Regions from separate parts of the Polaromonas sp. P1_F9 genome, predicted to be linked through region 2. Evidence: riboswitches for the same ligand, from Rfam matches in the RefSeq annotation. Region 2 holds a riboswitch; the other holds the start of a gene.

The links. A riboswitch is a leader RNA that binds a small molecule or an ion and turns the genes downstream of it on or off. The one in region 2 is predicted to bind S-adenosylhomocysteine.
Region 1: linked by a shared signal. The riboswitch ahead of ahcY (adenosylhomocysteinase) and the one ahead of metH (methionine synthase) in region 2 are both predicted to bind S-adenosylhomocysteine.

The regions. Positions count from the first base shown of each region.
Region 1 covers NZ_JBFUBT010000007.1:100,394-105,405, reverse strand. The annotation lists gene AC1DYR_RS19445 (TetR/AcrR family transcriptional regulator) at 1-335, opposite strand, end outside; gene AC1DYR_RS19440 (MFS transporter) at 443-1,690, shown strand; gene AC1DYR_RS19435 (HAD family hydrolase) at 1,814-2,608, opposite strand; S-adenosyl-L-homocysteine riboswitch at 3,015-3,087, shown strand; gene ahcY (adenosylhomocysteinase) at 3,187-4,617, shown strand; gene AC1DYR_RS19425 (TlyA family RNA methyltransferase) at 4,765-5,012, shown strand, end outside.
Region 2 covers NZ_JBFUBT010000005.1:104,466-109,477, reverse strand. The annotation lists gene AC1DYR_RS16260 (homocysteine S-methyltransferase family protein) at 163-1,209, shown strand; gene AC1DYR_RS16255 (Bug family tripartite tricarboxylate transporter substrate binding protein) at 1,459-2,442, shown strand; gene AC1DYR_RS16250 (Crp/Fnr family transcriptional regulator) at 2,512-3,120, opposite strand; S-adenosyl-L-homocysteine riboswitch at 3,214-3,310, shown strand; gene metH (methionine synthase) at 3,326-5,012, shown strand, end outside.

The DNA.
Region 1 (5,012 bases), on a different contig from region 2:
GCCTTCAGCAGGGAGGCATTGCCTGGCTTGTTGAGGTGGTTGATCAGTTCCTTGGCCCAGGCCGTGAGTTCGGCTTTCAGGTCGCCCGTCTCAGGCAAGGGACGGTTCGGGTCCAGCCTCTGCTGGGCGGTTTCGCCGAGCAGGCCGTTCACGTCGCCCCAGCGCCGGTAAATGCTGGAAGCACTCACGCCGGCGCGCTCGGCCACGGCCGGCACGGTGACCTTGTCGCGGCCCTCCTGGGCAATCAGTTCTTCCAGCGCCTTGCGCACCACGGTTTGCACCTGGGCGCTGCGTCCGCCGGGGCGTTTGTTCTGGGGCGTTTGGAGAGTGCTCATCAGGGCGGATTCTAGCCTAAAAGCCACGATGTTTGCGTTAATTTTTGAACGGGTATAGAATTCACAAACGCGAATAAATTAGCTTTAAGAAAGTTGAGCGTTTCCCCATGGCTACCCCTGCTGCTCCCGCCAATCCCTCATTGCAACCATCCCGCTCGACGGCGCCCCGCTGGCAGCTGCCGCCCGCAGCCGCCTTCCCCCTGCTGGCGATCCTGTTGTTCGCGTTCTTCGTGGCGGGCAGCGCGCCGTCGCCGCTGTTCGTCGTCTTCCAGCAGCAGTGGGGGTTTTCACCGGCGCTGCTGACGGTAGCTTTTGCCATTTACGCGATTGCGCTGCTGGCCTCGCTGCTGGTGGCGGGCTCGCTGTCTGACCACATCGGCCGCCGGCCTGTGGTGTTTACCGCCTTGCTGCTGCAGGCGGGCGCGATGCTGACTTTTTTGCTGGCCGGGAGCATCAACGGCATCATTGCCGCGCGCATCGTGCAGGGTATTGCGACCGGCATGGTCAGCGGCGCGCTGACGGCTGCGGTGGTGGAGGCCGCCCCGGCTGCGCAAAAACGCCTGGGCGCGATGATCGGCAGCATCTCGCCGCTGGCGGGGCTGGCCGTGGGCGCGCTGCTCACCGGCATTGCCGTCAAGTTCGCGCTGCACCCGGTGCCGCTGGTGTTTGGCGTGCTGGCCGCGATTTGCGTCGTGGGTGCGGTGGCCACGCTGTTCCTGCCCGAAAGCGCCACGCCGCGCCCCGGCGCGCTGGCTTCGCTGGTACCGCGCATTTCAATACCGGTGCAGGCGCGCGGCGAATTTGTGCGCGGCGTGCCGACGATGCTGGCGGTGTGGTCGCTTGCAGGCCTGTACCTGTCGTTGGTGCCTTCCATGCTGCAGCAAATCTTTGGCATCCATGACGGCATCGTCAACGGCCTCGCCATTGCCACCTTCTTCGGTCTGGGCGCTGCGTCACCGACCTTGCTGAAAAAACTGTCGCCGGTGCGTATGAGCGCCGTCGGCATGAGCTTGCTGGCCGTGGGCGCGGGGCTGGTGGCTGTGTCGCTGGCCACGCGCTCTGTGGCGCTGTTTTTTGCCGGCACGGCGCTGGCCGGTTTTGGCGGCGGCTCGGCTTTCTCTGCGCAAGTGCAGACGCTCGCACCGCTGGCGCAGCCACATCAGCGGGCTGAGTTGTTTGCCGCGCTGTATGCCACCAGCTATCTGGCTTTCAGCGTGCCCGCCATGCTGGCGGGCCGCTTGATTGCGCCGCTGGGCTTGCCCGCTACTGCGGAAGGCTATGCAGCGCTGGTGCTGGCGGTGGCCGCTCTCGGCGCCTGGCTGCGCTGGGGCTCAGTGCGCCGCCAATATAGCTAGCCCCTGCTGACGCTCACTTCGTGTAGCGTCCCCTCCCCTTCAGGGGACGGTGCCTGCGGCCGGGCAAAGCCCGATCCGCGGCACCCGCTGAGGTAACGCGGGGCAGCCGCGCGCTGCGCTGGGTTATCCCAGTAGCGCACGCGTTACCTCAGTGAAACCCGCGCCGCGCTCGCTGCGCGTCACGTAGCGCGGCAGGTGCGCCAGCTGCGGCACAAAGCGCGCGATGTTGGCCACGCCCACGCTGTTGGCAAAGGTCTTGAACATCAGCTGGTCGTTGGTCGAATCGCCCACGTAGACCCATTGGTCCATCTCGGCGTCCAGGTCGCGCTGCCAGAGCTGCCGGACTATCCAGCGCGCGCCTTCGAGCTTGTTGTGGCTGCCATACCAGCCGTTGATATGAATGCTGCTCACGGTGGCGTGCATGCCTTCGCTTTTCATCAGCGCCACCACTGCGGCGATTTGCGCGTCGCTGAGCTGCGTGAACTCGCTGTGGTCGATGGCAATGTCGGTCTCCCGGCCCGGCGAGTCGGTGGCGCGGTGCACGCCCGGCATTTCGCGTTCGATGCGCGCCAGCACGGCCTGCATGCGCGCGAAGTTGGCGCTGCGCGTGGCCGCATCCTGCTGGTAGATCTTGGCCAGCGGCCGCGGCGCGGCGCTTTGGGCATCCGGCAGCAGCGCCACGGCGCCGTTCTCCGCCACGATGGCATCGACAGGCCAGCGGGCCGCGAAAGGCTCGCTCCAACCAACCGGGCGCCCTGTGACCGCCACGATCTTGAAGCCGGCGGCTTTTAACTCACCCAAAGCTTCCAGCGCATCGGGGGTGATCTCCCCCTCGGTGGTCAGTGTGTCGTCAATGTCTGTGAAGAGGCCGGTGACGGCTTTTCGTTGCGCGGTGGGCCAGCGGGAGAGTTCTTGCATGGTGAAATTTTCGCACTGAATGTGGCCCCCACGCTCCTCCACTTTGTGTGGGTCGCTGCCCCCCGAGGGGGCCGCCCCCCTCCGGCCCGGCAAAGCCGAAAAATTGGCACACCCCTATCGGGCTCACTGCGTGTAGCCCTTTTCCCCTTGCAGGGGACTGCGCCTGCGGCCCGGCAAAGCCGGTTCCGCGGCCCATGCGGGTTGAAGAGTTCTGTGGGCGCGATCGGTGATGGCGTATTTCACCAGCGGGGGCCGAGGGTCCGGCTTCGCCGGCCCCAGGCGCCGCCCCCTAGAGGGGGGAGCAGGCTACACGAAGTGAGCCTGAACGGGGGTGAATCTATTTATCCCTTGAGGGGGGGGAACGGACTACACGAAGTGAGTCCGGACGGGGGTGGGTATAATCAGTTTTCCTGAGGAGCGTTGCAAGCCACATCACGTGGACCAGGCTCAGGACTTCATTGCAACCACGCTCACCCGCATGTGCTCTCAAGCCGGGTGAATGACTGAATTCTCCCTTCCCCTGAAAGCCGTGCCCGTGGCGATTTTGCCCAGTTGACGTTTGATATTTGGAGAACCGTATGAGCGCCGTCCTGAAACCTTCCACCGACTACACCATTGCCGATATTTCGCTTGCCGCCTGGGGCCGCAAGGAACTGAACATCGCACAAACCGAAATGCCCGGGCTGATGGCCATCCGCGAAGAATTCGCGAAGGCGCAGCCGCTCAAGGGCGCGCGCATCACCGGTTCGCTGCACATGACGATCCAGACCGGCGTGCTGATCGAAACCCTGCAGGCCCTGGGCGCTGAAGTGCGCTGGGCTTCGTGCAACATCTTCTCGACGCAAGACCACGCCGCCGCCGCGATCGCCGCCGCCGGCACGCCGGTGTTTGCCATCAAGGGCGAAACCCTGGCCGACTACTGGGACTACACCCACAAGATCTTCGAATTCAACGGCGCCAAGGGCACGCCTGAAGAAGGCCCCAACATGATCCTGGACGACGGCGGCGACGCGACGCTGCTGATGCACCTGGGCACCAAGGCCGAAAAAGACGCGAGCCTCATCTCCAAGCCCGGCAGCGAAGAAGAAATCTGCCTCTTCAACTCGATCAAGGCCAAGCTCGCGCAAGACCCGACCTGGTACAGCCGCCGCCTGAAGAACATCGTCGGCGTGACGGAAGAAACCACGACCGGCGTGCTGCGCCTGAACGAAATGTCGGCCAAGGGCACGCTGGCCCTGCGCGCCATCAACGTGAACGATTCCGTCACCAAGAGCAAGTTCGACAACCTGTACGGCTGCCGCGAATCCCTGGTTGACGCCATCAAGCGCGCCACCGACGTGATGGTCGCCGGCAAGGTCGCACTCGTGGCCGGCTACGGCGACGTGGGCAAGGGTTCCGCACAAGCACTGCGCGCCCTGAGCGCCCAGGTGTGGGTGACCGAGATCGACCCGATCAACGCCCTGCAAGCCGCGATGGAAGGCTACAAGGTCGTGACCATGGAATACGCTGCCGACAAGGCCGATATTTTTGTGTCCGCCACCGGCAACAAGAACGTCATCACGTATGACCACATGGCCAAGATGAAAGACCAGGCCATCGTCTGCAACATCGGCCACTTCGACAACGAAATCGACGTTGCCGCACTCGAAAAATGCACCTGGGAAGAGATCAAACCGCAAGTCGACCACGTGATCTTCCCGGACGGCAAGCGCATCATCCTGCTGGCCAAGGGCCGCCTGGTCAACCTCGGCTGCGGCACCGGCCACCCGAGCTTCGTGATGTCTTCGAGCTTTGCGAACCAGACGATCGCGCAGATCGAGCTCTTCACCAAGAAGGACGCGTACGAAGTAGGCAAGGTTTATGTGCTGCCAAAGCATCTTGACGAAAAGGTTGCCCGCTTGCACCTGAAGAAGGTTGGCGCTGTGCTGACCGAGTTGAGCGACGAGCAGGCTGCGTACATCGGTGTCAGCAAAGCAGGCCCGTACAAAGCCAACACCTACCGCTACTGATCCCGCGCTACTGCGCGGCCGTGATGCGTCGTTGCGGGTCCCTCCATGAATCCTCACGTACCTCCAGTACGCTCCGGTTCATGGGTCCTCCCGCGCCTAGCCTGACGGCCGCTCGCGACGCGCTGAGCCCTCTTTTTCTGGAACTACATGCGCGCTGACCTATTCCTCGTCGAACACGGCCATGCCGCCACCCGCTCGCAGGCCCAGCGCCTGATCGCTTCGGGGGTGCAGTGGCGTCCCGAAGCCGATGCTGCCTGGAAGAAGGTCGCCAAGAACGGCGACGAGATTCCGCCCGGCGCTGAGTTGCAGTTGCTGGACACCACTGAAGCCAAGTACATCTCGCGCGGCGGGCTCAAGCTCGAAGGCGCGCTGAAAGCTACCGGCCTGAAGGTGGA
Region 2 (5,012 bases):
GGTCGCTGCCCCCCGAGGGGGCCGCCCGCCTGCGGTCTGGCAAAGCCAGTCCCGCGGCTCATGCTGGGTTGAAGACCCCCATCGAAGGCTGACGATCCGGTGGCAAATGGGGTTGCCGTGTAGAAGCCTGCTGAAAAAGCGGCCAGACCTTAAAATCGGGGCATGAAGCCAATCATCTATACCCGCGGGCAGCAACTGCCGGCCATTCTGGAACAACGCATCGCCATTCTTGACGGCGCGATGGGCACCATGATCCAGCGCTTCAAGCTCAACGAGGCCCAGTACCGTGGCGAGCGCTTCAAGGACTTCCACAAGGACGTGAAGGGCAACAACGAGTTGCTGAGCCTGACGCGCCCCGACGTGATCCAGGACATCCATGAGGGCTACCTGGCTGCGGGCGCCGACATGATTGAAACCAATACCTTCGGCGCGACTACCGTGGCGCAGGCCGACTACGACATGGCCGGCCTGGCCGTCGAGATGAATTACGAGTCAGCCCGCATCGCCCGTGCCGCCTGCGACAAATTCTCAACGCCCGACAAGCCGCGTTTTGTCGTCGGCGCCCTCGGCCCCACGCCGAAGACGGCCAGCATCAGCCCCGACGTGAACGATCCGGGCGCGCGCAACACCAGTTTTGAGGAGTTGCGCAAGGCCTATTACGAACAGACGGAGGCACTGGTCAAGGGCGGCAGCGACGTGCTGCTGGTCGAAACCATCTTCGACACGCTCAACGCCAAGGCGGCGCTGTTTGCCATCGATGAGTATTTCGACAACTCCGGCGAGCGCCTGCCCCTGATCATCAGCGGCACCGTGACCGACGCTTCGGGCCGCATCCTGAGCGGGCAAACCGTGACGGCCTTCTGGCACAGCGTGCGCCATGCCGCACCACTGGCAGTCGGCCTCAACTGCGCACTGGGCGCCACCCTGATGCGCCCCTACATCCAGGAGCTGGCCCGCGTGGCGGGCGACACCTTCATCAGCTGCTACCCCAATGCCGGCCTGCCCAACCCCATGAGCGATACCGGCTTTGACGAAACGCCCGATGTGACGTCCCGCCTGCTGCGCGAGTTTGCCGAGGAAGGCCTTGTCAACATCGTGGGCGGTTGCTGCGGCACCACGCCGGATCACATAGGTGCCATCGCCCATGCGGTTGCGCCGGTTGCCAGCCGCTCCTTGCAGCGCGGCGCCTTCTACAAAGAGGCCGCCTGAGGGCAGCGCTGCCCGCATCACTTCCTGGTGATGCCCATCGGGCGGCTGAAAAAAGCCGCTTCCCGACCCGGATGTACGTGTAATCAATAAGTATGCATATGAAGTGCCATGCCGGCGATGCTCCGAAAAGTCATATTTCGCGGCTATAGTCAGGCCCCTTTGCCGAACCCTGTTTTCATTCTCCGGCGCTGCGCCCTGCAGCGTTGATGGTTCGGCAAAACAACGCAACACAACACAACCAAGGAAATCATGAAGGTGGGTTTATTCATCAAGGCCGCAGCGGCATTCACGTTGGCGATGACGGCTTTCGCAGGCCATGCGCAGCTGTCGCCGCAAAAACCGGTGACGATCGTCGTCCCCTATCCAGCCGGCGGCCCGCTGGACAACGCTGCGCGCATCCTCGCCGAGAAGCTGCGCCCCCTGCTCAAAACCGAAGTCACGGTTGACAACCGGCCGGGGTCCGGCGGAAACGTGGGTGCGGCCCTCGTCGCCAAGGCGCCTGCAGACGGCCATACGCTGGTGATGGGGGCGGTGGCCACCCATGCCATCAACCCGTGGCTCTACCCGAACATGCCCTACGACGCATTGAAGGACTTCACGCCCATCACCTTGGTGGCCCGTGTGCCGAACGTGCTGGTCATGAATGCGGAAACAGCCAGGCGGCTGAAAATCAAGGACACCAAGGACCTGATAGCGTATGCGCGCAAGAACCCCGGCCGGCTGAACTATGCCTCCGGCGGTAACGGCAGTGCCGGCCACCTCGCGGGCGAGCTGTTTAAAAGCCTGGCCAAGATCAGCGTGGTGCACCTGCCTTCCAGTGGCTCGGCCCAGGCGCAGGCTGGTCTGCTGTCCGGCCAGACCGACCTGATGTTCGACAACCTGGCCTCTGCCAGCGCCAACATCAAGTCGGGCAAGCTGGTCGCTTTTGGCGTGACCACCATCAACCGCTCCAGCAGCTTCACGGAAATTCCGACCATTAACGACGTGTTGCCCGGCTTTCACATCAGCACCTGGTTCGGCATCTTTGGCCCGGCCAACCTTCCCAAAGCCACGGCAGACCAGCTTCAGCGGGCATTCGCCGACGCGCTCAACACGCCCGATACCGCGGAAAAGTTTGCACGCATGAGCGCGACCCCCAGCCCCATGAGCTCTGCCGACTTTGCCTACATGGTGATGAAAGAGCACGCCGACTATGGACGCCTGATCAAGGTCGCCAAAATCAAGCTCGACTAAATCGAAAGGGCGGAAATGGCGCAAAGGGCGGCCAGCCTGGCGCTTTCCCGCTTTTCTGCCAGAGGGAAATCAGCCCGGCATAAGCCGGTCGATTTCCTGCTGCATGGCTTGCACCAGCTGGCTGTACATCTTGAGTTTTTCGCTGGTGTCGCGCAACCGTTCGGCGATGCGCAGCGAAACGGCAAACATCAGTTTGGCCGCAGTCACCGGTTGCTCTTCCCCCATTTTTTCAAGCGCTGCGCGCGACAGCACGGCGCAGCTCACGTCGCTGCTGGCAGTGCATGACGCCAGCCGCGCCTGGCCGTCGACCAGGCCCATCTCGCCGATCAGGCTGCCGGGCCCCAGCACCGTGATGGTGACCGGCGTGCGGCGGCTGACCACAATGCTTTCGACCGTGACTTCGCCCTCGAGCAGCAGCACCATATACCCGGTATCGCTCTTGTCGCCTTCGCGGATGAAGGTCGTTCCCTCGGAAATCCTGCGCGGCGTCATGTAGCTGACGACGGTGAAAGCCTCTTCGGGCGTGAGCTGCATCAGGGCGGTTGGTGCAATCAGCAGCCTGGCGGCGAGCTCGGCCGTGCTGGAGCCTTCAATGGCCCGCATGCGGTCTTTGGGACGCATGGACTCGGGCGCATCGGGCGTTCCCTTCTGTTTTCTGCCGAACAGGTTTTCAAACATGGTGGCTCCGGCTATCCCCTGGACTTTTGTTGGTATCTCTTGCCATTGGCGCAAAGATATGGCGCGGGCGGCGTTCAGCCCTTAAAATGATGGTAACCCAAGGAGCGTTGCAGCGAACACAAGCGTTCGTCAGGCTTGGGTTACAGGCGGCGGCTTCCGGCAGCCCCTGCAGCAACGACGCTCACCTTTGCCTCAAGGTGAGTCCGTGTCTGAAACTGAATCTTTACCCAATGTTCCCCCCATGAAGCTGTCCGGCCTGGAGCCGGTCGCCATCGGTGCGGGCACGCTGTTCGTCAATATTGGCGAACGCACCAACGTCACCGGCTCCAAGGCCTTCGCCCGCATGATCCTCAACGGTGAATACGAGCAGGCGCTGGCTGTGGCCCGCCAGCAGGTCGAAAACGGCGCGCAGATCATCGACATCAACATGGACGAAGCCATGCTCGACAGCCAGGCCGCCATGGTGCGTTTCCTGAACCTGATCGCCAGTGAGCCCGACATCGCGCGTGTGCCCATCATGATCGACAGCTCCAAGTGGAGCGTCATCGAAGCCGGCCTGCGCTGCATCCAGGGCAAGGGCATCGTCAACTCGATCTCGATGAAAGAGGGCCTGGAGCCCTTCAGGCAGCAGGCCAAACTGCTCAAGCGCTACGGTGCGGCGGCGGTGGTGATGGCTTTCGACGAAAAAGGCCAGGCCGACACCTACGAGCGCAAAGTCGAAATCTGCGAGCGCGCTTATCGTGTGCTGGTCGACGAGCTGGACTTCCCGCCCGAAGACATCATCTTCGACCCGAACATTTTCGCGATCGCCACCGGCATCGAAGAGCACAACAACTACGCGGTCGATTTCATCAACGCCACGCGCTGGATCAAGCAGAACCTGCCGGGTGCCAAGGTCTCTGGCGGTGTGTCCAACGTGTCCTTCAGCTTTCGCGGCAACGACCCGGTGCGTGAAGCCATCCACACCGTGTTCCTCTACCACGCGATCCAGGCGGGCATGGACATGGGCATCGTCAATGCCGGCATGGTCGGTGTGTACGACGACCTGGACCCCGTGCTGCGCGAGCGCGTCGAAGACGTGGTGCTCAACCGCACACCGGCCTACAAGCCCGGCGAGCCCGAACTCACGCCCAGCGAACGCCTGATTGAAGTCGCCGAAACCGCGAAAAGCGGCGCCAAGGACGACAGCAAGAAAAACGAGTGGCGTGCCCTGCCGGTGCGCCAGCGCCTGTCGCACGCGCTGGTCCATGGCATGAACGAGCACATCGTGACCGACACCGAAGAGGTCTACCAGGAGATCCTTGCGGAGGGCGGCCGGCCGCTGCACGTCATAGAAGGCCCGCTGATGGACGGCATGAACATCGTCGGCGACCTGTTCGGCCAGGGCAAGATGTTTTTGCCCCAGGTCGTGAAGAGCGCCCGTGTGATGAAGCAGGCCGTGGCGCATCTGTTGCCCTACATCGAAGCCGAAAAGTTGCTGCTCGAAGCCGCCGGCGGCGACGTCAAGACCAAAGGCAAGATCATCATCGCCACGGTCAAGGGTGATGTGCACGACATTGGCAAAAACATCGTGACGGTGGTTTTGCAGTGCAACAACTTTGAAGTCGTCAACATGGGCGTGATGGTGCCCTGCCATGAAATATTGGCGCGCGCCAAGGTTGAAGGCGCCGACATCGTCGGGCTGTCGGGCCTCATCACGCCCAGCCTGGAAGAAATGCAATATGTGGCGGCCGAGATGCAGAAGGACGATCACTTCCGCATCAAAAAAATCCCGCTGCTGATAGGCGGTGCCACCACCAGCCGCGTGCATACGGCCGTCAAGATCTCCCCGCACTACGAAGGCCCGGTGGTTTATGTGCCTGATGCGTCACGAAGCGTGAGCGTGGCGCAAA